DNA from 3 places in the Rhizobium sp. PP-F2F-G48 genome. Region 2 is predicted to be linked to each of the others. Evidence: riboswitches for the same ligand, from Rfam matches in the RefSeq annotation. Region 2 holds a riboswitch; each other region holds the start of a gene.
What was found. A riboswitch is a leader RNA that binds a small molecule or an ion and turns the genes downstream of it on or off. The one in region 2 is predicted to bind cobalamin.
Positions count from the first base shown of each region.

Region 1: it holds a riboswitch for cobalamin, as region 2 does, so the genes downstream of both, C8J36_RS08750 (aromatic ring-hydroxylating dioxygenase subunit alpha) here and C8J36_RS02260 (CbtB-domain containing protein) in region 2, are expected to answer to the same signal.
Region 3: it holds a riboswitch for cobalamin, as region 2 does, so the genes downstream of both, cobU (bifunctional adenosylcobinamide kinase/adenosylcobinamide-phosphate guanylyltransferase) here and C8J36_RS02260 (CbtB-domain containing protein) in region 2, are expected to answer to the same signal.

Region 1 covers NZ_SLVH01000003.1:174,885-184,405, forward strand. The annotation lists gene C8J36_RS08735 (BA14K family protein) at 1-340, opposite strand, end outside; gene C8J36_RS08740 (GH25 family lysozyme) at 634-1,656, shown strand; gene C8J36_RS08745 (hybrid-cluster NAD(P)-dependent oxidoreductase) at 1,725-2,855, opposite strand; gene C8J36_RS08750 (aromatic ring-hydroxylating dioxygenase subunit alpha) at 2,893-4,137, opposite strand; cobalamin riboswitch at 4,304-4,496, opposite strand; gene C8J36_RS08755 (DUF6656 family protein) at 4,820-5,416, shown strand; gene C8J36_RS08760 (L-threonylcarbamoyladenylate synthase) at 5,558-6,550, shown strand; gene C8J36_RS08765 (FAD-binding oxidoreductase) at 6,594-8,039, shown strand; gene C8J36_RS08770 (DUF1217 domain-containing protein) at 8,073-9,521, opposite strand, start outside.
Region 2 covers NZ_SLVH01000001.1:485,304-494,824, reverse strand. The annotation lists gene C8J36_RS02290 (TonB-dependent siderophore receptor) at 1-1,700, shown strand, start outside; gene fhuF (siderophore-iron reductase FhuF) at 1,707-2,486, shown strand; gene C8J36_RS02280 (ABC transporter substrate-binding protein) at 2,493-3,617, shown strand; gene C8J36_RS02275 (ferritin-like domain-containing protein) at 3,696-4,199, opposite strand; gene C8J36_RS02270 (hypothetical protein) at 4,369-4,902, shown strand; gene C8J36_RS02265 (SRPBCC family protein) at 5,004-5,477, shown strand; cobalamin riboswitch at 5,571-5,834, shown strand; gene C8J36_RS02260 (CbtB-domain containing protein) at 5,883-6,059, shown strand; gene C8J36_RS02255 (CbtA family protein) at 6,324-7,112, shown strand; gene C8J36_RS02250 (glucoamylase family protein) at 7,152-8,441, opposite strand; gene C8J36_RS02245 (DUF1194 domain-containing protein) at 8,672-9,421, shown strand; gene C8J36_RS02240 (FAD-dependent oxidoreductase) at 9,440-9,521, opposite strand, start outside.
Region 3 covers NZ_SLVH01000001.1:692,704-702,224, reverse strand. The annotation lists gene cobN (cobaltochelatase subunit CobN) at 1-3,604, opposite strand, end outside; gene cobW (cobalamin biosynthesis protein CobW) at 3,624-4,718, opposite strand; gene cobU (bifunctional adenosylcobinamide kinase/adenosylcobinamide-phosphate guanylyltransferase) at 4,722-5,246, opposite strand; cobalamin riboswitch at 5,442-5,842, opposite strand; gene C8J36_RS03165 (chloride channel protein) at 5,996-7,756, shown strand; gene C8J36_RS03160 (cobyric acid synthase) at 7,787-9,244, opposite strand.

The DNA.
Region 1 (9,521 bases), on a different contig from region 2:
GGACCGGCCGGTCATTGTTGACGGCACCGCCGATGATGGCGCCTGTCGCGAAGGCTGCGAGCGGGAACCACATGCCGTTATATTCGCGGTAGCCACGACGGCGTTCGCGATAACCGCGGTGGCCGTTGTAGTAATAGGCATTGTTGCGGCGGTGATAGCCGCGGCGGCGCCAGTCTTCGCGATCGCGATTGCGGTACTGCACGGGCTCGGCTGCATTCACCGTCTGGACCGGCTTCTGGACCGGGATCGGCACCATGGCCTGGACCGGCACGAACGAGGTGATGAAAAGCGCTGCGGAAAGGCCGGCGGCCGACAGGAGCTTGGCGTTGAAGAGACCCATTGTTTCCTCCGAGAATTTTTATTGTAATTCTGATCGAACGACCGGGCGGGGGCACGGTATCCGCTGGTCTGACAACGGGCGACGGACCTGTTGGTTCCCCCGGCCGGCACGCGGCGCGCGCCATTTTGCGCGGGTTAACGGCGCGTTAACCATGTGAGCGCAGCATTGCGCCCATGTCCACCACCGCCAGAATCATTGCCGGCGCGTTACAGCCTTCGCCAGGAGGGCCCATCGGCGTGGTCGTCAGGCCCCTCGTCGCTCTCGTCGCGGGCCTCGCTTTCTCGCTCGGCAGCCTGTTTCTGCCGCAGACGGCGCGCGCGGTCGATCAGGAACCGTGGAAGAAGCCGGAACCGGCGCTGGTTATCGACGCCTACGAGCTCAACATCGTCGACTGGCAGGAGATGCTGAAGAACAAGCGCATCGCCGGCTTCGTTTCCAAGGCCTCGGACGGAATGCCGGAGAGTTTTTCCTGCACAGGCGACCACAAGGGCGACAGTTTTGCGCACTGCAAGACGATGTGGCGGAAGTATGCGGTCAGCCGGGAGCTCTATCAGACCCGCCGCATGGTGGCGCGAGCGAGCGGCTTGCTCTGGGGCGCCTATCATCTGGCGCGGCCGGGCAACCCGATCGAGCAGGCCAACCACTTTCTCGACTATGCCGAGCCCGCGGCCGACGAGCTGATGGTGCTCGACATCGAGGGCATCGATCCGGAAAACTTCATGTCGCTCGCCGACGGCGAGATCTTCGCGCAGCACATCAAGACCCGCACCGGGCGCTATCCGATGCTCTACACCAACCACACGACCGCCCGCCATATCGCCGAAAACCGGGCGCTCTACCCGATCCTCTCGCGCCTGCCGCTCTGGTATGCGCGCTACAAGCCGGGCATTCGCGATGTCTTTCCGATGGGCAACTGGGACAGCTACGCGCTGTGGCAGTTCTCCTCCGGCGCCAATTGCAACAAGCGCCGCTGCCCCTATCGCATCGGCGGAACCCTGCCGGACATCGACGTCAACGTCGCCCCGATGGATGCGGCACGGCTGAAGGTGGAATGGGCCAAGGGCGCGCTGCTGCCGGAGAAACCTTTGCCTTCGGACCCTGCACCAGCTCAGCCGGTGCCCGCCATACCGACGCTCGACCCGCCCGTGGTGACGCTGGTTGCCGCCAACGGCGCACGCCCCGTCTGCATCGGCACGCAGGCAGCGCTTGGCCAGCCAGCGCTCAGCCAGGCAACGCTTGGCCAGGCAGAGCTGGGCGTGGACGGCATGACGACCTCCTCGATCGCCACGCGCGGCCCGCGGATCGCCTCGCGATAGGCGCATTTGCGGCCTCTGGCAGATGGGCGGGCTCGGCCCCGTCCCTATCCCTGCCCCTGTCCGGCCCCTCAAGCCTCGATCTGCACGTCCGTCAGGGGGCGGGAGCAGCAGGCGAGGATATAGCCTTCCTCGACTTCCTCATCGAGAATGCCGCCATTGTGGTTCATCTCCACCTCGCCGGAAATCTTCATGACGCGGCAGGTGCCGCAGAGGCCGCCTTCGCAGGCGGCACCGATGCGAACGCCGGCGGCGCGGGCGGTCTGGAGCACCGTCTGGCCGGGAACGCATTTGGCTTCCTTGCCGGCCATGGTGAAGGTCACGATGGGCGCGACGACCGGCTGGTCGCCGTCCGTCTCGCCGGCCCCCTCGCCCGCACCGGCGCGAACGGCGAGTTCATCGACATTGGGTGCCGCGGCGGGCTGGAAGCTTTCCTCGTGATAGCGCGCCATGTCGAAGCCGGACGCCTGCAGCATCTCGCGCACGCCGCGCATGAACGGCTCCGGGCCGCAGCAGAACACGGTGCGGCTCAGGAAATCGGGCGCGAGCAGCGCCACCTTGGCCGCATCGATGCGGCCGCGCAGGCCGTGCCAGCCATGGCGGGGCTCGTGGCCTTCCACGACGAAGCCGAGCGACAGGTTCGGCATGCCGGGGCTGAGCGTTTCCAGTTCGCGCCGGAAGAGCAGATCGTCCGGGCGGCGGGCGCAGGAGATGAACGCGACGTCGGTCTGCGGCGCGCAATCGGAAAACCAGCGCGTCATCGACATCATCGGCGTGATGCCGGAGCCGGCCGAGACGAAGAGGTATTTTTCGCCGGGATAGCGCACGAAGGAGAAATCGCCGAGCGGGCCGAAGGCTTTCAGCGTCATGCCCGGGCGCAGGTTTTCGAACATCCAGCGCGTGCCGATCGAGGTCGCCTGTGCCTTGACGGTGACGGCGATCGAGAACGGGCGCGACGGGGTCGAGGACAGCGTATAGGTCCGCATCACCGGATCGTCCGCCGTCACCGGGATTTCGAGCGTGACGAACTGGCCCGGCAGATAGCGGAACCAGCCATCGCGATCGGACTTGAACACGAAGGTCATGACATCCGGCGCTTCCGTCGTCACGGCGATGCATTCGAGCAGGTGCTGGCGGTCGTTCCAGGGCTGAAGCTCGTCGAAATGGCGGAATGGCGATGCGGAGGTCCTGCCCTGATCCATGCTCGTCCCCGTCGCTTGACCCTGCTTGTCGCTCATCTCAGGCCACGCGCACGAGCGGCGCGTGGACGCCGTTCAGGCGGTTCTGCATGAACTGGGTGTACCATTCGACGAACTGCATGACGCCGCCTTCGTGCTCGGGCGAGTACGGGCCCGGCTCATAGGCCGGCGAGCGGATGCCGAAGGCGTTTTCCTCGACGATCCGGCGATCCTGGTCGTTGGTCTCGGTCCAGACATGCGTCAGTTCTTCGAGATTGTAGTCGACGCCTTCGACCGCATCCTTGTGCACCAGCCATTTGGTGGTGACCTGCGTCAGCTCCGGCCCGAGCGGCAGCACGCGGAACGTAATGGCGTGGTCGGCCAGCACGTGGTTCCAGGTGCTCGGATAATGGAACATCAAAAGCGTGCCGATATGGCTCTGGGTGACGTCGTCGGAGAGGCGGCGCTTGACGGCGCGGGCGCCGGACATGGTGTAGCTCTCGGCATCCTCGATGAGCGGCATGCGGGCGACGCGGAACTGGCCGGTCGGATCGATGCGGAATTCGCTCGGCAGGCCGGAGGCTTCGCAGCGGCTCCAGTGCTCGGAAATGACCGGATCGTCCTTGGCGCCCTGCACGCCGGTGGCCGAGGGGGCTTCCGGATAGGTGCGGCAAAGCTCCGGGTGATTGCTGGCGCAGTGGTAGCACTCGCGGTTGTTTTCCCAGACGAGCTTCCAGTTGCCCTTTTCCACGATCGTGCTTTCGAATGCGACCTTCGTGTCCTTGAGATTGTGCGGCGCGATGTAGGAGGTGACCATGTCGCGCACGGGCGCAAAGTCCAGCGGCTCGGCGGCCAGGCTGATGAAGATGTAGCCGCCGATGGTTTCGCAGGCGACCGGCTTCAGGCCGTGGGCCGACTTGTCGAAATCCTCGCCCATCTGGCGGGCGAACATCAGCTTGCCGTCCAGCTCATAGGTCCAGTTGTGATAGGGACAGACGAGCTTGGCCGAGGCGCCCTTGGCCTGCGTGCAGACGCGCGAGCCGCGGTGGCGGCAGGCATTGTGCAGCGCATGGATCGCGCCCTGGCGGTCGCGGGTGACGACGACGGGGTAATCGCCGACCTGAACGGTGAAATAGTTGCCGGCCTTGGGGATCTCGCAGTCATGGCCGATGAAGAGCCAGTCCTTGTACCAGATCTCTTCCAGATCGATCTTGTAGAGATCGGGATCCGTATAAAACGCCTGCTCGAGGCTGTGGGTCTCGCGCCGGTTCCGGAGCGTGCGGAGCACTTCGCTGCGAAAATCCATCTTCCCGTTCCTTTAAACGACGGACCCCGCGGCGGGGCCGTATTCAGGGCTGGTCCGCTCGGGCGAGCTTTTCGTGCTCGACCCTCAAGACCCCGCCGCACCAAGACATTCCACATCATCGATCGTCACAGTATGGGCAGTCGCAGTATAAACCGTCTCAGGAGAACAGTCATACTGGCACCAAGACGGGTGTCCGGGCTCAGGGGCCTTGGCCGTGCCGATCTGCCGAGGGGTGCACCCTCAAGACGGATCTGCCGGCTCATGCTCCACCACCGTTGCGGGCGCAGCGCCGGGTTTCGACCGGCTTCCCAGATTGTCCGGATCCTTTGGGAACCGGCGCCTTGAGCCTCTCTATCTAACGCCGCGTCGCCCGATTTCAGAGGCCAAGAAGCGACACGCGATTTGAGAAAGACGACACGCGCAATCGCCGGCTTTTTCCAGGTCTTTGAAAGCCGATCCGTGAAGATAAACAAGGCGATGCGCGAAAACCCGCCAGATGTCGATTGTCCGGTCGTTCGGCAGGCAGCGCGCTGGATGCCCGTTTGCGACATGAACGGGTTCAGGCGTGACATTCCGGACCCGTGCCGCCCCCAAGACGGCATATCAGCGATCACGCAAGCCTCGCGCCATGGCGGGACCGTAAAAGCGATGAAAAGGAAGATCACCGATGCTGGACCAGACCATGGCCAAACTGCGCTACTTCGATGATACCAAGACGCCGCCCGCGGACCAGCGCGGGGGCATCTACACCGATTACCTTCGCACCGGGCGCATCAATCGCGGGACGACGGAGGCGCGCACGGCCAAGCGCTACCTGACGCACCAGCAGGTGGCCGAACGCACGGGGCGCAAGCTGGAAACCGCCGGCACGCTCGCCTACGACCGCATCAACGGCTTCCACGCCTCCATCCGCTTTCCCAAGATGATCTTCCACCGCACGCTCGACGACAGCCCGCACCTCGGCTACTGCCACGTAACGGCGGCGCGGTCCAAGTTCGCGGACTATGACGATGTCCGCTGGTCGTTCTACATGGCCAATTTCTTCTGCGAGATCGGCAAGGACGAGCATTTCTTCGACGACGTCCGCCGGGGATATTCACGCATGTACTTCGCCGTCGCGATGGACCTCGACCGCGAGCAGGGCAAGCTGGTGATCAACCGGACCGTCCGCGATGGCGGCCTTCTCTTCCGCACGCAGGACCCGAAGACGGCGCTGAAGAACGTGCTGATGCTGGGTGCCCGCAACGACGCGCTGCGGACGATCATCCGCGCGCTCTGAGGTTCGACGTCTTTCCGCCTTTTCGGCTTTGCGCTTTTTCGCCCTTGCGCTTTTTCGCCTGTCGTTTCCGCAAAAGCGCTGCACAGTTTGCGCGACATGCTTTAAGACGTCCCCCTCATCGGACGGAAGCGTGAAAGCGGCATGGCAGAGATCATCGACACGACCCTGGACCCGGCGCGGGCGCTGGACCGCGCGGTGGCGGTGCTCGGCCAAGGCCGGCCGATCGCCCTGCCGACCGAGACCGTCTACGGGCTTGCGGCCGATGCGACGCGGGCCGATGCGATCGCCTCGATCTACGAGGTCAAGGGTCGCCCGCGCTTCAACCCGCTGATTTCCCACGTGTCCGACATGGCGATGGCCGAGCGCCATGGCGCGTTCGATCCCGTCTCCCGCCGGCTGGCCGAGGCCTTCTGGCCGGGACCGCTGACGCTGGTCGTCGCGCGGGCGCCCGGCAGTGCCGTGCATGCGCTGGCGACGGCCGGGCTCGATACGCTGGGGCTGCGCATGCCGGCCGGCTTTGCGCGCGAGGTCATCGCAGCCTTCGGCCAGCCACTGGCGGCGCCGAGCGCCAACACGTCGGGGCGCATCAGCCCGACGACGGCCGCACATGTGGCCGACGATCTCGGCGGTGCCATCGACCTCATCCTCGACGCCGGGCCGGCGGGCATCGGGCTCGAATCGACCATCGTCAAGATGGAGAACGGGCAGCTTCGCCTGTTGCGGCCCGGCGGGCTCGAGGCCGACGAGATCGAGGCCGTGGCCGGGCAGCGGCTGCTGCGGCCGGCGGCGGCGGGGGCAGCGATGACGGCGGCAGGGGCCGCCCTGGAAGCGCCCGGCATGCTCGCCTCGCATTATGCGCCCGCAGCCTCGGTTCGGCTGGACGCGACCGAGGTGCGGCCGGGCGAGGCCCTGATCCGCTTCGGCGGCAGGGCGCTTCCGGGCGAAGACAGGGCCGCGCTCGTGCTCGACCTCAGCCCGTCGGGAAGCCTCAGGGAAGCCGCCGCCCATCTCTTTTCCTATATGAAGCAGGCGGACGCGACCGGTGCCCGGACGATCGCCTTTTCCGCCATGCCCGCGGACGGCCTCGGCGAGGCGATTCGCGACCGGCTGGAACGGGCGGCAGCGCCCCGCTGAGACCGAGACCGCGACCGAAACGGACACAATGAAAGCGCCCGACATGACGAACGACCTGACGAACACCGTTCCCTCGCCCGACCTCGTCCAGCGCTTCGTCGATCTCGTCGGCGGCCATGCCGAGGTGGGCGCCGATGTCGAGGATCGCTATCTCGTGGAGACGCGCGGGCTCTATCGCGGCACGACGCCGGCGGTGCTGAAGCCCGGCAGCGTGGCGGAGGTTTCGGCGATCCTGACGCTTGCCAGCGAAACCGGCGTCGCCATCGTGCCGCAGGCGGGCAATACCGGCCATGTCGCCGGGCAGATCCCCCGCACCGGTGCGGCCGACATGCTGCTGTCGCTGGAGCGGATGAACCGCATCCGCGACGTCGATCCGGTCGGCAATGTGATCGTGGCGGATGCCGGCTGCATTCTCGCGGACATCCAGGCGGCGGCCGACCGGGTGGACCGGCTGTTTCCGCTGTCGCTCGGCTCGGAGGGCTCCTGCCGGATCGGCGGCAATCTCTCGACCAATGCCGGGGGAACGGCCGTGCTGGCCTATGGCAACATGCGCCAGCTCTGCCTCGGGCTGGAGGTGGTGCTGCCGACCGGGGAGATCTGGGACGGGCTGCGCCGCTTGAAGAAGGACAATACGGGCTACGACCTGCGCGACCTGTTCATCGGCGCGGAAGGCACGCTCGGCGTCATCACCGGGGCGGTGCTGCGGCTATTTCCAAAGCCGCTCGGGCACGAAGTGGCGCTTGTGGGCCTGCGCACCGTCGAGGCTGCGCTGGCGCTGTTCGAGCGGGCGTCCACGCTCTGCGGGCAGACGCTGACCGGATTCGAGCTGATGCCGCGCATCGGCATCGCGTTTTCGATGCGCAACATTCCGGGCGTCACCGATCCGATGGCGACGGTCCATCCCTGGTACGTGCTGATCGATATCTCGAGCGCCGACAGCGCCGAGAGCGCGCAGCGGACCATGGAAACGTTGTTATCGGGGGCGCTTGAGGACGGTCTTGCGGACGACGCGATCGTCGCCTCCAGCGAGGCGCAGCGCAAGGCGCTCTGGCACATGCGCGAAAGCCTGTCGCTCGCCCAGCGTCCCGAGGGCGGCTCGATCAAGCATGACGTGTCGGTGCCGATCGCCAGCATCCCCGCTTTCATGGCCGAGGCCGACGCCGCGGTGATGGCGGCGATCCCCGGCGCGCGGATCTGCTCCTTCGGCCATATGGGCGACGGCAATATCCACTACAACATCTCCCAGCCGGTCGGCGCGGACAAGCAGGCATTCCTCGGGCGCTGGCGGGAGATGAACGCCATCGTGCATGGCATCGTGCTCGCGCATTCCGGCTCGATTTCCGCCGAGCACGGCATCGGCCAGCTGAAGCGCGACGAGCTGGCGGAGGTCAGGCACGGCATCGAGATCGAGCTGATGCAGCGGATCAAGCATGCCTTCGACCCCGCCGGCATCATGAACCCCGGCAAGGTGCTGCAGATCAGACCCTGAGGCGATTGCCTCGCTCAGCCTGAAGACGGCGCGTCAGCCGCCCCGGCGCAATTGCGCGATGGCGAGCAGCGAGTCGCCGCTGATCCCCGCACTCCCGGCCGAGGAATTGAAGATCGCCAGCGCCGGAGAGGTGTCCGTGTCGTTTTCCAGATCGTAGAGCGCGGTAAACCGCTTCATCAGCTTTTCGAGCTTTTCCGGATCGTGAAGATCCTTCACGTCGAGAACGCGCTTGATGTAGTCGGCCTGAACGTCGACATCGGCGCTGCTCATCTCCTCCGGAATGCTGAAGGTGGTGCGCACCACCTGCATCAGCGGGGTATCGGCGAGGATATCGTAGACGGAGCCGATGCCGGAGGCCATGCGGCGGAAATAGAGCGCGAGGCGCACGCCTTCATTGTCCGCGCCCGTCTGCTCTTCCAGCGTCTGGTTGAAATAGAGGTCCTCCGTTTCCAGAAGCCCGCGGCGGGTCTGGATCTGGTTTTCCTGCGGACGCACCGTCTTGCCGGTCGCATCGAAATTGAAGGAGGCGACGAGTTCGCGGTAGCGCGGGTCGGCCTCCGTGTTGATCAGGCTCTCCGGGTCGGAGAGATCGGAGGTGAAGACCGTCTTCAGATAGTCCTTCGGCACGGTTTTCGGATCGATGCCGGTGGCGACCAGGATGAAATCCGTCATGCGCGTGTTCTTCAGGAGATCCTCGAGCGTACCGATCTTCTCCATCTCGGCGGCATAATATTTCGCCTCGGTCGTGGCGTCCGTCTTGTCCTTCTCGGTGCCGAACTGGCTCTTGGTCAGCACATAGGCCTTGGAGATCTGCAGGATTTCCGATTGCGACTGCGCGAGCTTCGGCGCGCCGATCTTGCCGTCGGTCTTGAAGTTGAAGGCATTGGTCAGCTTGACGTAGCGGTCGTCCTTCAGCGAATTCACGTAGCTCTTCGGGTCGTTGACGTCGCTGGTCAGGATCAGGCGCAGTTCGCGCACGGTCTTGCCCTCGTTCTCCACGCCGAAGGCCGAGAGCGCGAGCTTCAGCGCCTGCGGATTGGACAGGAATGTATCGACCGTGTCGACCTTGCCGATCAGCGCCTTGTAGGACGAGATCAGGGTTTCGTCGGCCGCATCCGCCACGTCGTTGTAGCGGTTCATGTAGTTTGACGAAGCTTCCGCCGTCTGGGACGCGGTCTGGGCCGTCTCGCCTGAGGCCAGCGTTCCATCCGGCAGGAAGTTGAAGCCGGCGGCGAGCGTCTTGTAGGCGGCGTTGTTTTCGGCGCCGGTCGTGTTGGCATAGCTTGCGGGATCGTTGAGATCGCTGGTGATGATGGCCTTGAGCACCGTGGAAGACGTCGCGCGCGGGATGCCGTAGGCCGTGACGATGAAGGCGCGCATGCGGCTGTCGGCGAGCAGGTCGGTCGCGGTCGCGAAATCGTTGACGTGCGCCTCGAAGTAATCCTTGTTGATCAGCGCCCCGGTGCCGGTCAGACGCGGCGC
Region 2 (9,521 bases):
CGATCCTGCGGGGGCCCTCCTCTGCGCTCTACGGCGCATCCGGTGCCGGCGGCCTCTACAATCTCATCACCAAGCGCCCGACGATCGAGCCTCTGCACGAGATCGAGCTGCAATATGGCACCAACCAGCGCTATCAGGGCCAGTTCGACGTCTCCGGTCCGATCAACGAAACCGATCCGGTCTACTACCGGATGACCGGGCTCCTGCGCGATGCTGAGACCGAACAGGTGTCCGTCTCCGACGACCGCGCCTATATCGCGCCGGCCGTCACCTGGAAGCCGGACGAGGACACCAAGCTGACCATTCTCGGCGAGTATTCCCGCACGAGGTCGGGCGGGACCGCCGCCTATTATAACGACCCTCTCACCGGCGACGTGACCGACATTTTTGGCGGCAATCCGGACTTCAACAGCTCCGTCCAGAAGCAGGCGCGGATCGGCTATGAATTCGAGCATCGGCTGAACGACGTCTTCGTCTTCCGGCAAAACGCGCGCCTCTCGACCCTCAACATCGATGCCGACTACGCCTTTGCTTATGCGCCGAACGCGCTCGACCCGACCTTGCTCGACAGCAGCGCCGGCACTTTTGACGAACGCCTAACGGCCGGCGTCATCGACAACCAGATCGAGGCGAAATTCGCCACAGGGGCGTTCGATCATACGCTTCTCTTCGGCGTGGATTTTCAGAAACTGCGCTACCGCTCGCTCGACGGCACAGGCACCACCCCGCCACTGGACACGGCGAACCCCGATGCCGGGCGCGACGTCGCTCCCATCCCCTTCTCGACCCGCACCGTGCAGGACCAGTGGCAGATAGGCACCTATGTGCAGGACCAGATCCGCTACGACGCCTGGACGCTGACGCTCGGCGGCCGCTACGACTGGGTCGACACCGATACCGACGACACCGTTCTGGCGACAGGCGACACGACCAAGACCTCGCAGCGCGACAAAGCCTTTTCCGGTCGCATCGGCCTGACCTACGAGACGGATTTCGGCCTCGCGCCCTATGCCAGCTACTCCACCGCCTTCTCGCCCAATGCCGGTATCAATCAGGAGACGCGCCGGCCGTTCGATCCGACGGAAAGCCGGCAGCAGGAGGTCGGCGTGAAATATCTGCTGCCCGACAGCAACACGCTCCTGACCGCCGCCCTCTTCAACATCGATCAGGACAACGGCCTCTATTACGAAGTCGTCAACCTGCCGACCGGCCCCGAAAACATTCAGGTCCAGCGCGGCAAGCTGCGCTCCCGCGGGCTGGAACTGGAGGCGACGACGAGCCTCGACAACGGCCTCTCCCTGACGGCATCCTACACCTACACGCACATGAAGATCGTCGAGGGGCCGACCACCAGCCAGGGCAATTTCGTCTCGTCGGTGCCGATGCACATGGCCTCGGTCTGGGCGAATTACGATCTGCCCGAAGACACCTTCGCGCACGGCCTCGGCGTCGGTGCTGGCGCGCGCTTCATCGGCTCGAGCTTCGGCAACGACACGAACACGAGGAAAAATGCATCGCGGGTCCTCTTCGATGCGGCCGTGCATTACGATTTCGCTGCCATCGACAAGAAATACGAGGGCCTGAAACTGCAGGTCAACGCCACCAATCTCTTCGATCGGCGCGATGCCGTCTGCTCGGCCGGCTTCTGCTATCGCGATCAGGGCCGCACCGTGATCGGCTCGCTGAAATACAGCTGGTAGGCCCGGATGATCGAGACCCCTCCCTCCTCGACGAACGAAGCCTTCCGGCCACCGGGATTGAAATCCGTGTTCACCGGCGAACATGCCTGGTGCGGTGAAAAGATGATGCTGTCGCGGGATCTGGAGGGCGCGCTGCCCCTCGCCGGGTTCTTTTCCTCGTCGGTCTTCACCGAGGCGCTCGATCGCTACGCGAACACCCACGGCGGCAGCGACCGCCGGGCGGTGACCTCCATGTGGTCGCTCTATTACTTCGCCGCGTTGACGATCCCCTTTATCGTCGCCCGCCGCGCCGATCACGTCCTGCCGGTCGATCTTGCCAGCATGACCATCGCGCTCGCCGAAGACGGCCTGCCCCGCGCCTTCGGCCTGGAGACCGAGGGAGACTGGAGCGACGACGATACGGGCGACGGACCCGATGGCTACGTCGTGCCCCTCGTCCACCGTCATCTCGCCGCTGTGATTGCCGCCTTGAAAACCTCCGCCGGTTTGGCACCGAAGCTCGCCTGGAACAATGCGGCCGTCTATATCGACTACGCGTTCAACGCGACGGCCCCGACGGGCGGCGGCGATGCCTGGGCCTCCCGTCCCTTGTTCGAGCAGCCGGTGCTGGCCGACGGCACCGCGAACCCCTTTCGCGGCTGTCTCCGGCACGAGCCCGCAGGCGAAACGACCGTCTGTCGTCGCAAGGTCTGTTGCCTGCGCTATCTGCTTCCCGGCATTCCGAGCTGTGGCGCGCTCTGCGCCCTGCCGAGCCAGCGCGGCGAGCTTGCGCAACAAGGACACTGACCCCCGATGCACCCGCTCCGCTTCTCCGCCGTTTTCGTCTGTCTCGTCTCGCTTTTCGGCATCCTTTCGTCCGGCCCGGCCTCCGCAACGACCTATCCGCTGACGGTCACGGACTCGATCGGCCGCTCGGTCACGATCAAGGAGAAGCCGAAGGCTATCCTGCTCGGCAGCGGCTTCAACCTCGTCGCCCTCTCGCTCATCCATCCCGATCCGGTCAGCCTGCTGGCCGGCTGGTCCGGCGACATGAAGGGCGACAATCCGGACATCTATGCCGCCTTCGAGAAGCGTTTTCCCGACATCGCCAAGCTCCCGACCATCGGTGACGGCACCGGTGACGGCCTGTCCTTCGAGACCATGCTGTCGCTGAAGGCCGATCTTGCGATCCTGGCGAACTGGCAGGCCGATACGGAGCTCGGCAAGCGCGCCATCGACTATCTGGAGAGCACCGGCGTCCCCGTCATCGTTGTCGATTTCAACAGCGACGCCCTGAAGAATACCCCCTCCGCCATGCGCCTCCTCGGTGCCGTGCTCGACCGGGAAGCGCAGGCGGAGGATTTTGCGATGTTCTACGAGACCCGCCTGCAGCGCATCCGGGACCGGGTTGCACAGGCAACGGCACCGGGCCCGACGGTGCTGATGGATGCCTTCCCCAATCCGGACAAATGCTGCTACGCCTATGGCACAGGCGGGCTCGGCGCCTTCATCGGTCTCACCGGCAGCCAAAACATCGCCGATGGCAACCTGCCCGCCCAGGGCGGCATCGTCAGCACGGAATATCTGATCGCCGCCGATCCCGAGGTCTACATCGCCACAGGGTCCCCCGGCGGCACCTACAGCACGTTTTCGATCGGCCCGGGCGTGACCGACGACGAAGCCCGCAGGACGCTGAAGCAGGTCGTCACGGCCCCCATCCTCTCCAACCTCAAGGGCGTGCGCGACGGGCGGGTCCACGGCCTCTGGAATTTCTTCAATGCGGTGCCGCTCAACATCCTGGCGGCCGAGGCGTTCGCCTGCTGGCTACGGCCGGAGCTTTTCGCAGATCTCGACCCCGCAGCGACGCTGGCAGACATCAACGCCCGGTTCGCCGCCGTTCCGTTCGAGGGCGCCTACTGGATCAGCCTCAAGGAGTGAGACGCGAAGAACCACGCGTGACAACGCCGGCGCGGAGCGATCCGGCCGGCGTTGTTCTTGAGCAGAAAAGTCGATGGCTCAGGCAGCTTTCGCCTTGTCCATGGCGCTGGCATTAACGGCCTTCGACAGCTTCGTCAGATCGGCGTCGGTCTTTTCTTCCTGCTTCAGCGTCTCGTCCAGCAGCTTCACGGCTTCGTCGAGGCCCAGGAGGCCGGCCCATGTCTTCAGCGTGCCGTAGCGCGCAATTTCATAATGCTCGACGGCCTGTGCCGTGGCGAGCAAGCCTGCATCAACGGCCGGCGAACCCTTGAATTCCTCAAGGACTTCCTCGCCTTCCTCGATGATGCCTTCGATGGCGGCACAGGTCTTGCCGGTGGCGCGCTTGCCGAAGATTTCGAAAACCTGCTGCAGGCGTTCGATCTGGCCTTCGGTTTCTTCACGGTGCTTTTCGAAAGCGGCCTTCAATTCCGGGCTCTGTGCGCCGCGGGCCATCTTCGGAAGCGTCTTCACGATCTTGCGCTCGGCGTAATAGACGTCCTTGAGCATGTCGTGGAACAGATCTTCGAGTGCTTTCCCAGCCATTGTTCATTCCTTTCGTGGGTCCGCGCACGAAGTCTCGCCGCGGTGGTTCAAAGGTGTTTGTGCGGTTGAGGAACTAGACGATCCGTCCTTTGTTCCCGTTTTGATTCGCCCGCTCCGCTTTGACCCCGGCGCCCTCGTTCCTATATGAAAGGGCATGGGGAGGACGTTGATGCTTTGGATATTGCTCGCTGCTGCAAGCCTGCTGATCGTCGGGCTTGCGGTCTGGGAGCCGCGGTTTCGCAAGCTGGCGGAGCCCGTTCTCTCCGTGCTCGTCGCGGTCGGCCTCATCAGCGCCTTCGTCGTCTGGTGGACCGACGACAATGCGAAAACGCGCGAGCCCCTGTCGCCGGTCACGGCGGATCGCCCTGTCGCAACGATCGGGGAAAACCAAATCCGACTGGAAAACCTTCAGTTCGAAAAGAGCACACCGGCGAGCAGCTATGTCGTGACCGGAACAGTGCACAACGACAGCACGGCTTTCCTCGACTATTTCACCCTCGACGTGACGCTGGACGATTGCCCTGCCGGCACGTGCCGGACGATCGGCCGCGACGACGCGCTGATCATCGCCCGCATACCGCCCGGTCAATCCGCGGCGCTTCGCACCTCGCTCGTTTTCCCCGCCCCGCGCGCAGGCCCGCCGGAAGCGCCGCGCTGGACCACGGCGATCGTGAAAATCCAGTCGTCGCCCGCCGGTCCGTGACGGACCCGATCGCGAGAAGATGCGTCTCTTGAGGGTCTCGACAGTCAGCGCCGGATGACGGAAACTCGGCAAAACCGTCCCGCCGCTCCAGGATCACGCGCATGACCCAACAGACCACCGCCGACGATCGCGACCTCGTCATCACCCGCCACATCGCCGCATCGCCGAATGCCCTGTTCCGATGCTGGACGGAGCCTGCCCTGATCCGGCAGTGGTTCGTCCCCAGGCCCTGGACGATCGCGTCGGCCGAGATCGATCTGCGCGTCGGCGGTGCGAACCTTATCGTCATGCAGAGCCCCGAGGGTGAGGAAATGCCCAATCGCGGCGTCTATCTCGAGATCGTCCCGGATCGGAAGATCGTCTTCACCGACGCCTATATCCAGGCATGGACGCCTTCGGAAAAGCCCTTCATGACCGGCATCATCACCTTCGAGCCGGAGAACGGCGGGACGTGCTACACGGCCCGTGTCCGGCACTGGACGAAGACCGACCGGGACGCGCACGAGCAGATGGGCTTTCACGAAGGCTGGGGCCAGTGTGCCGATCAACTCGCCGCTCTCGCCGCGACGCTGTAAGGCGCGGCACCAGCACAGGAGCCGCCGGCACAGGAGCCGCCAGCACGAGGGTCGCGAGCACGGGGCCGATTGACACACGCCCTGCACGCGTCATAGTGACCCTTATCAAGAGGTTCTCCGGATGACACACCATCCGGGGAGTAAATGGGAACGTGACGGGTGGACCCAGTGCGGCACCTTCATCACGGCCGACCCCGCGACTGTAGAGCGGTCAGGGTCTTTCATGCCGGGCGACCGGTAGAAGCCACTGCGGAAACGAGGCAACTCCGATCTGCGGGAAGGCGAGAAAGACCCGACGATGCCAGCCGGCATCAGACGCCGCGAGCCAGGACACCTGCCGCTTGATGTCGGGCATTTCGCCCAAATGAGTGGGACATGTCCCACGCTGCCATCACGGAGGTTGTCATGGCTGTTACCAACGCATCCGGCGTTTCGCTTTCCCTCAATGACCGCATGATTGCGGGTTTCCTGTCCTTGTTCATCGGAGCGTTTCTCGTGTTTGGAGCGGGGCTCGCCAATTCGTCCGTGCTGCACGACACGGCCCACGACGTCCGCCACTCGTTCGGCTTCCCCTGCCACTAAGGCTCGGGAGTCTTCGATCGCGCGCCTGGTCGTGACCTCGCCTTTGTGGCAAGTGAGGCGTGCATCCGTGCGCGCCGTCGAGCGTCAAGGCAGACGCGCGTCCAATGATCGGCTGCGCGCAGTGGAGGCATGCCGGATCGGCATCGCTTCCCCGCGCCCGCGTCGCTTCGTGGAACCGCGCCGAGCCTAGACGTCAGACCTCCCGCAGAGTCTCAACAAGGATCCAAGAGCAGACCGCAAGGTGCTGCTTAAAAAGGACTATCCATGATCGTCAAAACACTGCTGGCCGCCATCTGCGCCGGCCTTATTGCGGGCAGCTTCATGACAACCGCCCAGGAGCTTCGCGTCGTCCCGCTCATACTGGAAGCGGAAACCTACGAGACTGCGCCCCTACCGGGAGCGCCGGAAGCCGAGGGGACCCCGGCGGCACACGAGCACTCGTCGCGCGCCGGCGGCTCGCTCTTCCCTTCCCTTGCATCCGCGCTCCAGCTCGTCACGCCGGCCTATGCGCATGAAAGCGCGGGCCAGGAGGCAGGGCACGCGGATGGCGGCATCATGTTCGGCTTGAGCCGCTTCTCCGGCACGCTGATCGCCAATTTGGTCACGGGTGCAGGTTTCGGCCTCCTTCTCGCCGGCCTCGGCCTGGTGACGAGCACACCGCCAACCATGCGGAACGGCCTTGTCTGGGGCGCGCTCGGCTGGCTGTCGGTTCACATGCTGCCGGCCCTCGGCCTCCCGCCGGAACTTCCGGGCTTTCCGGCAGGCGATCTCGGCGATCGCCAGATCTGGTGGCTCATAGCTACGGTGCTCTCGGCGCTTGGGCTCGGTCTCATCGCGCTGCGAAAGGAGATCTGGGCAAAGGCGGCCGGTCTGGGACTTCTCGCACTGCCCCACCTCTATGGCGCGCCACAGCCCGGCGACCTCGCAAGCCCTGTTCCCGCCGTTCTCGGCGCGGAGTTCGCGGTGGCCGCGCTTGCGACCACGCTGGCCTTCTGGCTCGTGCTGGGAACCGTATCCGGCGCCATCAACGATCGTTTTCTGAAAACGGCATGACGGCGACGGGCGCGTCAGGTCGGGTCGCCGCGATCCGGCCTACAGCCAGCCGCCTTCAAACCCCGCGCGCTTCAGCCCGCGCCGGATCGGCACCGACTGGCGCAAGAGGTTCCAGAACAATCCGGTCCTGTGATTCTCGATCATCATCAGGAGAATACCCTGATCGAGCCCGATCCGCCGCGTGTTCATCCAGCCCTCGGCCGTGCGGGCGGGAACGCTCGGATTGAAGCTGCCGATGAAGCCATCCTCTTCGACCACGCCCGGATAGGCATCGAGAATATGCCGCGTTCCGGCAAGGGCCGCGGCCTCATCGAAGGGCAGGCAGGCAAGCGGCGCCCAGGGCGCAAGCGTTCCGTCGTCCGGTCCGTCTGGCGCACCTCTTGCGGCATAGCCCGAAAAATTCTGCTGGCGACCATCCCGCAGCCGACGCGACCGCTCCGGGCCGTCGCACGCCGTCAGGCCCCAACAATCCTCACCGTAACCGACGAAGGATCCGGGGTTTCGCGCGGCATAGTCGCGCTGGACATCGATGGCGAGACGGGTGTTCTCGAAGTAATCGCTGTCGTGTTCCGTCATTGCCGCATCACGGATACCCCGAAAGTCGATCCAAGCATGCGAGAAGAGATGGATGAACAGCGGTCCGGCAGAGAGGAACGGCTTGCCCTGCATCTCCTTCCAATCGCACTGGTTGCCGAAAGCCAGGTAGCTCTTTGGCGGGATCGGATAGGACGGTGACGACAGGGCCAGCGTGTAGAGAATGATCGCTTCGCTGTAGCCATGCCAGCGAAAGGGAAGAAAACCGCTGCGCGGCTTCCAGCCGAGCGCCAGCGCATCCTGCTCGTCCAGCGCCCAGGCCCAGTTGGCCCGCGCATAGATCATGTCGGCGATATCGCGGATTTCCTTCTCCGCCGGCGTATTGTCGGAAAAATACGCACCGACCGTGATGACGCCGGCGATCAGAAGCGCGCTGTCGATCAGCGAAATCTCGCTCCGCCACGCCCGTCGTCCCGTCTTCATATCCAGGAAATGATAGTAGAGGCCCTTGTAACCCGTGGCCAGCGTATCGCGGCTCTGCTCGCTGTCGCGAAGGAACCGCAAGGTCGTCAACGCACGCGTCGCAGCATCCTCGCGCGACAGCCAGTCACGCTCGACGCCGACCGGGAGCGCGGACAGACCGAAGCCCGTTGCAGCGATGCTGGCCGGCGAACCGTCCTGCGAACTGTCGGCCACGAGACCCGTTTCCGGATGGGTGTACCGCATGAAGTACCGGAACGCGCCCAGCTGAAATCTGTCGATCAGGCCGACATCGGTCGTATCCTTGAAAAGCATTCCAACTCCTCAGATGTCGGCACGCTTTGGGTACCACATCTCTCGTGCTCAAAAATTTATGGTCTCACCGAGTGTTGACTTCCTGCAGCCGCTTAGCGGTCGCCGCCATCACCCGTTGTGTTAATGTTCGCTTCTACGGGGCGAAGCGGGGATTGGATGACATGATCTTGGCGGGAATTGCATTGCTGATGAGCCTTAGCAATCAAGGCATTCAACCGACGCCTTACGCGATGGAAACGGTCTCCGGCCACACGGCTGCCGCACGTGTCGCGCGGGAGGTGGATGTCGAGCTGGTTCTCGCTGTCGACATGTCCGGATCGATGGATATCGAGGAGGCCCGCATCCAGCGCGCCGGTTACCTCGACGCCCTGCGCCACAAGGAATTCATCGATGCCGTGCGCGGCGGACTGATCGGCGAGATCGTCATCAGCTATTTCGAATGGGCCGGGAGCGTCAATGAAAGCTCGCGCGTGGACTGGCGCGTGATCGCGTCGGCCGCGGACGCTGCGGCCTTTGCGGACGAGATTGCCGCAAGGCCCGTCACCACCCGTCGCGGCACCTCGATATCCAACGCGCTGACCTATGCCAGCGGCATGATCGATACCAACGCCTTCGCAGGCCAGCGCCGTGTCATCGATGTCTCGGGCGACGGGCCCAACAATCTCGGGCCACCGGTCGTGCCCGCGCGGGATACGGCGGTGCGCAGCGGCATCATCGTCAACGGCCTCGCTATCATCATCCGTCCGACCGGCGTCGGCGTCCGGCTCGACCGCTATTACGGAGACTGCGTCATCGGCGGGCCGGGCTCCTTCGTCCTGCCGATCCACAATCCCGACGATTTCGGCGTTGCCATCCGGCAGAAGCTGGTGATGGAGGTGAGCGGGCGCCAACCGCCGTTCCGCGTCATCCCTGCGGCAAGCCCGGCCGCGACGGATTGCCTGATCGGCGAGAAGCTGCGTCCCGGCTTTTTCGACAAGTGAGCGGGCTCACGGCCTCGGTCAGCGCTCCGCGGCCCCGTCGTCCATAGCCAGATCGTCGCGCGCAAGCCGATCAGCGATACGCCCGGCCGCAAGCCGTCCC
Region 3 (9,521 bases), 210 kb from region 2:
CGAGCACGAAGGTCTGGTAGACCGCCTCGAAATGCTGGCTGCGGACGGCGCCTGTGGTGGCGGCGAAGGCGAAGAGATAATCGACGGTCGCCGCCATCTCGAAGGCGCCCTTGTAGCCGTGGCGCATCATGCCGGCGATCCATTTCGGATTGACCACCCGGCCGCGCACGACCCGGCCGATCTCCTCCTCAAGCGAGCGGATGACCGGCTTTTCCGGCCGGGAATGATCGTTGTGATAGATGACCGGGCGCGTGCCCGAGAGTTGCTCGACGGCCGCGCTCATGCCGCCTTCGAACTGATAGTAATCGTCGCTGTCGAGGAGATCGTGTTCGCGATTGTCCTGATTCTGCACCACCGCCTGCACGCCGGCGAGACGCGTTTCCAGAACGCCGCGCTCCTCGCGACCCTCCGCATGCGCGCCATAGGCATAGCCGCCCCAGGTGAGATAGGCATCGGCAAGCTCGGCGCGCTCCGCTCCGCCCTTCTCGTCCATCAGCGCCTGGAGGCCGGCACCATAGGAGCCGGGCTTGGAGCCGAAGACGCGGTAGGAAGCGCGGCGTTCGGCCTCCGCAGCGCTCAGCCCCTTGTCGCGCCAGTCCGCGCTCTCGCGGCGGATGCGGGCGGCGATCGCATTGTCCTCGTCGTCCTCCTCCAGCGCGCCGATCGCCCGCACCGCGCTGTCGAACAGGGCGATCTGCTCGGGGAAGGCATCGCGGAAGAAGCCGGAGACGCGCAACGTGACATCGACGCGCGGGCGGCCGAGAAGCGCCGGCGGGACGATCTCGTAACCCGTGACCCGCCGCGACATCGGGTCCCAAAGCGGCCTGGCGCCGATAAGGGCCAGCGCCTGGGCGATATCGTCGCCGCCGGTGCGCATGTTCGAGGTGCCCCAGGCGGTGAGGCCGAGCGCGGTCGGCCATTCGCCGTGATCCTGAAGGTAGCGACGGATGAGCAGATCGGCCGATTTCCTGCCGAGTTCGAAGGCGGCCGGCGTCGGCACGGCACGGCTGTCGACGGAGTAGAAATTGCGCCCGGTCGGCAGCACATCCGGCCGCCCGCGCGTCGGCGCGCCGGACGGCCCGGGGGCGACGAAGCGCCCGTCGAGGCCGGCGAGAAGACCGACGATTTCCGCCGGTCCGCAGGCGACGAGCGAGGGTTTCAGCTGCGTCTCGATGGCGTCCAGAACAAGGCGCGTGGCACTCCAGTCGTCGGGACAGGCGATTTCGCCACCGACGAATTTTGCCGCGAGAAGCTCGATACGCTCGACCGTGTCGCCTTCGCTGCGCCATGGATCGTCGCTGACGGCCAGCAAAAGAGGCGGACGCGGCCCCTGCCAGAGCGTCGCCGGGGCGCAGTCGAGCGGATCGAACGCCGCGCTCTCGGCACCCTCCCCGTTGACGAGCCGGCAATCGCGCGCAATCGCCCGCTGCAGGCTGGCGTCCCCACCCTCGCTGCTGCCGCGCGGCACGCGGGCGAGCGCCAGCGTCAGGTCGGTCAGAAGCCGCCCCTCCGGCGAGACCCCGAAGACATGGAGACCGTCGCGGATCTGCATTTCCTTCAGGTCGCAGAGATAGGCATCGAGCTTCTGAAGGGCTGCATCCTCGCCATCCGTCTCGGCAATGCCGGCATCCGCATCGAGCCCGATATCGCGCACGAGGTGCAGGATCTGGTTGGACAGGAGCCGCAGGCGCCGCGGATCGCCGCCGGCCGCGTCGTAATATTCATCGACCAGCCCTTCGAGATCGCGTAGCGCGCCGTAGGTCTCGGCCCGGGTCAGCGGCGGGGTCAGATGGTCGATGATGACGGCCGAGGTCCGGCGCTTGGCCTGCGTGCCCTCGCCGGGATCGTTGACGATGAAGGGATAGAGATGGGGCAGCGGGCCGAAGACGGCTTCCGGATAGCAGTTTTCCGACAGCGCCAGCGACTTGCCCGGCAGCCATTCGAGGTTTCCGTGCTTGCCCATATGGATCACGGCGTGCGCACCGAAGGATCGGCGCAGGAAGGCGTAGAAGGCGAGATAGCCATGCGGCGGCACGAGGTCCGGCGAATGGTAGGTCTCCTTCGGGTCGATCTGGTAGCCGCGCGCCGGCTGGATGCCGATCAGCACGCCGCCGAGACGGGCGAGCGGCAGCGCGAAACGGTCGCCATCTGCGTAAGGGTCGCGCGACGGATCGCCCCAGCGTGCGGTGACCTCCGCTTGAATCCGTTCGGGAAGCGTTGCGAAGAACGCATTGTAATCGTTGAACGACAGCGTTTCGCGGATGTCGCGCCCGTCGCGTGCGGCATTGGTCGGGCCGGCCATCAGATGCCGGATCAGCGCATCGCCATCGGCAGGCACATCGCGCACCGGATAGCCGGCCGCAGCCATCGCGCGCAGCACCTCGACCGTTCCGGCGGGGGTATCCAGCCCGACGCCGTTTCCGAGCCGTCCGTCCCGGTTCGGGTAATTGGCGAGCACGATGGCGACGTTTCGTCCGGACGGCGGCGTGTGGTGCAGGCGCGCCCAGTTCGCCGCAAGTTTCGCGACGAAGGCCACCCTGTCGGCCAGGGGCGCGTGGCCGACGATGTTCGTCTCGACCGCCTCGTCATAGATCGCGGCCGCCTTGAACGAGACGGCGCGGGAGAGGATGCGCCCGTCCACCTCGGGCAGCGCGACGTTCATCGCGAGATCGCGCGCCATCAGGCCTTGCGACGAGGCCTCCCAGGCCTGCCGCGTCGAGGCGGAGAACAGCACCTGGATGACCGGCGCGCCGCCGGCATCGAGCACGGTGCCTTTGTGATCGGCGCCCGGCGCGGACACCGCAAAGCTGGTGGCGTTGAGGACGACATCGGGCTTGAACCGCGCGAAGATCGCCTCGACGGTGCCGACCGAGAGCTTGTCCTTCAGGCTGGAGACGAAGACCGGCAGCGCCCGCATGCCCTCGGCGGCGAGCGCCTCGACCAGGGCAGCGACTGGCCGGGTCTCGCCGGACTGGACGAGCGCGCGATAGAAGCAGAGCGCCACGATCGGCTGCTCGCCCCCGTGCGCGCGCGCCCAGTCGTCCGCGCCGATGATGCCTTCGTCCGGCGACCAGAGGCCTGCCCGCAGCAAAGGCGTTGCCGCGGCCGGCCGCTCGCGCGCATCGATGACGGCTTCGGCGTAGGCCAGAAGCCGCTGCATGTTCTCCGGCCCGCCTTCGGTGAAATAGGCAAGCATCTCCGCCCGGTCCTCGGCCGACACGGTGGAATAGGCGTCGAGCGCCGGATCCGGCTTGTCGTAACCCGGGAGGACGGCGATTTTTGCGCGATGGGTGACGGCCGTGGCGTGGAGGGCCTCCAGCACATATTGGAAATAGGAGGCGCCGCCGAGCGCCCGCACGACGATCAGCTTCGCATGCCGCGCCGTGCGCTCGACGTAGGTATCGACCGACATCGGATGTTTCAGCGACAGGAGGCTCGCCGCCCGGACCGTCCGCCCGCTGGACGCGGCTTTGCAGGCCGCGGCGACGGAGGAAAGCTCCGTATCGGCCGCGGACAGAAACAGGATCTCGCCCGGCGTCTGCCCGAGGTCGATGGCCTCGTCCCCGTCCGAGATCGTGCCTTTCTGCGCAAGAAGAAGATGCATCCGCCGCCGGTCCCGCCTGCTATGTCGCTGCCGCGACGATGGCCGTGCGGACGGCCGCCTCGTCCAGATGATCGAGCCCGATGACGACGAGGCGCGTGCGCCGCGCTTCGCCGGCCGCCCAGGCACGGTCGAAATAGGGGTCGATCCGCGTTCCCACGGCCTGGATCAGGAGGCGCATCGGCTTGCCGGGAACATCGGCAAAACCTTTCAGCCGCAGCACATCGTGTGCGGCGACGACCTCCTTCAGCTTGGCCACGAAGCCGGTGGGATCGGCGATGGGGCCGAGCTCGACGACGAAGCTCGAAAACTCGTCATGATCGTGCGCCTCGCCGGCCGCGTGCTCCATCTCGTGATGGGACTTACGATTGGCGATGTCGTCTTCGGTGCCGACGCCGAGGCCGAGCAGCACGGAGGCCGGCACGGCGCCATTGGCGGCCTCGATCATCCTCGGCTTGCGCGTGGTGCGCGCGGCGACCTCGCGGCGGACGGTTTCGAGCCCGGCGGCATCGAGCAGGTCCGTCTTGTTGAGAACGATGAGATCGGCTGCGGTCAGCTGGTCCTCGAACAGTTCCTCGATCGGGCTCTCATGGTCGAGATTGTCGTCTTCGGCGCGCGCGGCATCCACCCTGTCGTGATCGTCGGCAAAACGCCCGGCGGCGACGGCCGCGCTGTCCACCACCGTGATCACGCCGTCCACCGTCACCTGCGTGCGGATATCGGGCCAGTTGAATGCGGCGATCAGCGGCTGCGGCAAAGCGAGACCCGATGTCTCGATGACGATATGATCCGGGCGGCCCTCACGCTCCAGAAGGCGCGTCATGGTGGGGATGAAATCGTCGGCAACGGTGCAGCAGATGCAGCCATTGGTGAGCTCGATGATATCGTCCTCGCGGCAGGCCTCGGCCCCGCAGCCCTTCAGGACGTCGCCATCGACGCCGAGATCGCCGAACTCGTTGATGATCAGCGCGATCCGCCGGCCGTCAGCGTTTTCCAGAATGTTGCGGATCATCGTCGTCTTGCCCGCACCCAGAAATCCGGTGATGACGGTTGCGGGGATCTTGGCGCCCGATGGTTTCCGGTCGCCGGCTTTGGAAGCCGGATGAGAATCTGTCATGGATCAGCCTTTCATCTTGAGCGGCAATCCTGCCGCCACGAAATAGACGTCGCGCGCTTCGGCCGCGACCTGTTGGTGGAGCCGGCCGGCATGATCGCGGAAGTCGCGCGCCATGCGGTTGTCGGGGACGATCCCGAGGCCCACCTCGTTGGAAACGAAAATGACGCAGGCGCGGAGCGCGGGAAGGCTCGCGACCAGGCGCGCCGTTTCCGCGGCGACATCGCGCTCTTCCAGCATGAGATTGGTAACCCACAGCGTCAGGCAATCGACCAGCACGACGCAGCCGACCGCATCGATGGCCGCGAGCTGGCCGACGAGATCGACCGGTTCCTCATGCGTCGTCCAGAGATCGCCGCGCGACGTCCGGTGCGTGTCGATCCGCGTGCGCATCTCGTCGTCGAAGGCGCGGCCGGTGGCGATGTAATGCCGGACCAGACCGGTTTCCGCGGCCAGGCGCTCGGCAAAGTTCGACTTGCCGGAGCGTGCGCCACCGAGCACGAGCGTGGTACCGTGAAGGGGAGATGTCATGATCGCGCCGCTATCCCGCTGATATGATACGGAAAACGCGCGGGCGATCCGCCGCTGCTGCGTGCAGCAGCCGGGCCAAGATTGTATGGGCCAAGATCGCATGCGTAAAAATCGCCGGCCCGGATGACCCGGTGGGCGAGCGTTTCGTGTGCCACGACAACCTCCGTGCTGGCGCTGGAACGCTGCATCATGAGGACGCGGCGCGGTGTGGCTGGCAGGTCTCCTGGCTCACGGCGTCACGCAGGGCAAAGGCCCTGAGAACGGGTTCGCCTCGCCTTCCCGAAACAGTGTGCCCGGCGTCTGACGGCCGGATCGATGTCGAAGAGGTGGACGATTCGTAGATAAGGAGGCGTCCGACCCCGGTTGCTCGCATCGCTGCTTCAGTGGCTTTTCCGGCCGCACCCTCTGAGCGACGCCAGCCGCACCACGCGGCATGATCCGTCGTCCATCGGACGAGACCGGATGGCGAACCCTGACCGTTCTACAGTCGCGGGGTCGGCTGCGATGAGGATGCCCTGTCTGGGTCCATCCCTTCGCATTCCCATTTACTCCCGAACGACATGCGCCGCACGGGAACCATCCATCGCTCAAGATTAGGCCCGTCGCTGGATCAAGTCAATCATCCGCGCTATGTCCGGCACTTCGACCGACCCGAAGCTCAGTGCGTTCACGACTGTTGAGCGCCCGACGAGATCGCGCCTGAAATGTTTGACGTCCTGAAATCGCTGACCCTTGCCCGCGTGAAGCGCATGGCGCTGAAATCCGTGAGTTTTTCGGAGTGGCGCATCTTCGCCCGCCGCAGCGAGATCGGGCTGCTCGTCGCCGGCATCGTCGTCGGCCTCACCTCGGGGCTCGCGGTCATCGCCATGAGCTTCGTCTCGCTGCAGCTTCACAAGCTGATCTTCGGGATTTCCGACTATGAGCGCGTCAGTTCGGCCGACCTCAAGGGCGAGATCGCGGTGCTCATGGCGCCGATCGTCGGCGGGCTGCTGCTCGGCCTCCTGATGATGGGCCTTTCGCTCTGGCGCAAGAAGGCGATGGTCGACCCGATCGAGGCCAATGCCCTGCATGGCGGGCGCATGTCGCTGACCGACAGCATCGTGGTCGCGGTGCAGAACCTCGTCTCCAACGGCTTCGGGGCATCCGTGGGTCTGGAAGCCGGATACACGCAGCTCGCCTCCGGGCTCGCCTCCAAGATCGGCGTGAACCTGAAACTGCGGCGCAACGATCTGCGCACGCTGCTCGGCTGCGGTGCGGCTGGCGCCATCGCTGCGGCCTTCAATGCGCCGCTCACCGGCGCCTTCTATGCTTTCGAGCTGATCATCGGCTCCTACACCATCGCCTCCCTCACCCCGGTCGTCGTTTCCGCGCTCGTCGCCAATCTGGTCACGCGCCTGCTCTGGGGCGACGAATTCACCATCGATATCGGCGCTTTCGGCGATGTCGTGCCCGGCGACTACGTGCCGGCCATTCTTCTCGGCGCCCTGTCGGCCGGCGTCGCCATCCTCATCATGAAAGGCGTGTCGCTGACCGAAGAGGTGGCGCGCAAGAGCGCCATCCCCGCCCCCATCCGCCCTGCCATCGGCGGCACGGTGGTCGGCCTGCTCGCGACGATCTCGCCGCAGGTGCTCTCGGGCGGTCATGGCGCGCTGCATCTCAACCTCGCGCAGACGACGCCGATCGCCATGCTCGTCGGCCTCTTCCTGCTGAAATCCGTGGCGACCGCGGTTTCCATCGGCTCGGGCTTTCGCGGCGGGCTGTTCTTCGCCTCGCTGTTCATGGGCGCGCTTCTCGGCAAGGTCTTTGCCGACCTCGTGCCGTATGTCTTCGGCGACACCACGCTGACGCCCGTCATCTATGCCGTCGTCGGCATGAGCTCGCTTGCGGTCGCCATCATCGGCGGACCGCTGACCATGACTTTCCTCGCGCTGGAGATCACCGGCGACTTTCCGATCACCGCGCTGGTGCTGGCCGCCGTCATCACGTCGTCGCTGGTGGTGCGCACCACGTTTGGCTACTCCTTTGCCACCTGGCGCTTCCATCTGCGCGGCGAGAGCATTCGCAGCGCGCACGACGTCGGCTGGATCCGCAACCTCACGGTCGGCCGGCTGATGCGCCCCGATGTCCGCACCATCAACGCCAAGGCGACGCTGGACGAGTTGAAGGCCGAATTTCCGCTCGGCTCGGCCCAGCGCGCCATCGTCGTCGACGACACCAACCGCTATGGCGGCGTCATCCTCATTCCCGAGGTCTATGCGAGCCCGGTGGAAAAGGACGCCACCGGCAAGGGCATCGAAGACTATATCAAGCTGTCGAACGATTTTCTGCAGCCGAACATGAATGCCCGGCAGGCCGCCGCCCTGTTCGACAAGACCGAAAGCGACGCGCTTGCCGTCTGCAACAACCTGATCGAGCGCCGCGTCGTCGGCGTGCTGACGGAGAGCTACACGTTGCGCCGCTACAGCGAGGAACTGGACCGCCGCCGCCGCGAGGCATCGGGAGAATTCTAGTGCACCGTCAACGGCAAGAGAGGTAACTCTTTACCGACGCATTAAACCGTCGAGCCAGCGGGGATCGAGCACGGCTTCCAGCTCTGCCGCGACGGCATCGAGCGCGGCATCCACGGACCCGCGATAGTCGAAGGCCTCCGCCTCGATGCCGAAGCTGCGCAGCAAGGCCGCGCGATAGGCATCGCTGGCAAACAGACCATGCAGATAGGTGCCCATGACGCGGCCATCCGGCGACAGCGCGCCGTCCGGCCGGCCGTCGATCGTCACCGGAGGACGCGCGCAGTCCGGCCCGGTCGTCTGGCCGAGATGGATCTCGTAGCCGTCGAGCGCCACGTCATATTCGGTGGAACGGGCGCCGCTGTTGCGGACCACTTTTTCGCGGGCCATCTCGGTCTCCACATCGAGCAGACCGAGACCGTCGATGGCGGCGCCTCCCCCTTCGATGCCGAGCGGATCGCAGATGCGATGCCCGAGGATCTGGTAACCGCCGCAGAGGCCGATCACGCGGCCGCCACGGCGCAGATGCGCGGCAAGGTCCCTGTCCCAGCCCGCCGCCTTCAAGGCCGCGAGATCCGCGATCGTCGCCTTCGAACCGGGAAGGATGACGAGTGCCGCCTCTTGCGGCAGACGCTCGCCCGGCCGGATGAAACGGAGATCCACAGAGGGTTCTGCGGCCAGAGGATCGAGATCGTCGAAATTGGCGATGCGCGGCAGGACCGGCACGGCGATCGTCAGCGCGCGGGCTGTGCCCTGCGACAGGCGTTCCAGAACCACGGAATCTTCCGCCGGAAGCTGGCGGGCCGCCTTCAGCCAGGGAACGACGCCGAAGCAGGGCCAGCCGGTAAAGCCCTGGATGGCGCTCAGCCCATCGTCGAACAGGGTGACGTCGCCACGGAACTTGTTGATCAGGTACCCGGTGACCATGGCCCGGTCTTCGGGCGCGAGCACCGCATGCGTGCCCACCAGCGATGCGATGACGCCGCCGCGGTCGATATCGCCGACCAGAACCACGGGCACGCCCGCGCGCGTCGCAAAGCCCATATTGGCGATATCGCCGGCGCGAAGGTTGATTTCGGCCGGCGAGCCGGCGCCCTCGACCACCACGAGATCGCAGCCGGCCCGGATGATCTCGAAGCTTTCCAGCACCGCGCCGAGCAGCTTCGGCTTCATCGCCTGATAGTCGCGCCCACGCGCCTGTCCGACGACCTTGCCCTGCACGACGACCTGGCTGCCGGTCTCCGATTGCGGCTTCAAGAGGACCGGATTCATGTGGATCGAGGACGGGATGCGGGCGGCGAGCGATTGCAGCCACTGCGCCCGGCCGATCTCGCCACCATCCGTGGAAACGGCGGCATTGTTCGACATGTTCTGCGGCTTGAAGGGCGCGACGCGGTAGCCGCGATTGGATGCGATCCGGCAAAGACCGGCGACCAGCACCGTCTTGCCGACATCCGAACCTGTTCCCTGAAGCATGATCGTGTTTGCCATGCGGCCTGATAGCATCCGGGAAGAGCATGCGCCATCGATCGCGACGGACGCGGCACGCGCGAAAACCGCAGCAGCCGGGGCCCTGCGGTTTTCCGTCCTCGACGCCGAAAGACGCACGGCGCGGGGCGGGCAAGCGGGCGGCATCGAACGGATGCCGACAGGCTGGCCGACCGCCGGGACGCAAAACCTGATCCGGCAGAGCCGCTGTTACCAGCCACGCCACCATCCTTAGGCCGAGACAGTTACCAGAGCGTTACCTTGCGGACATCGGATCACG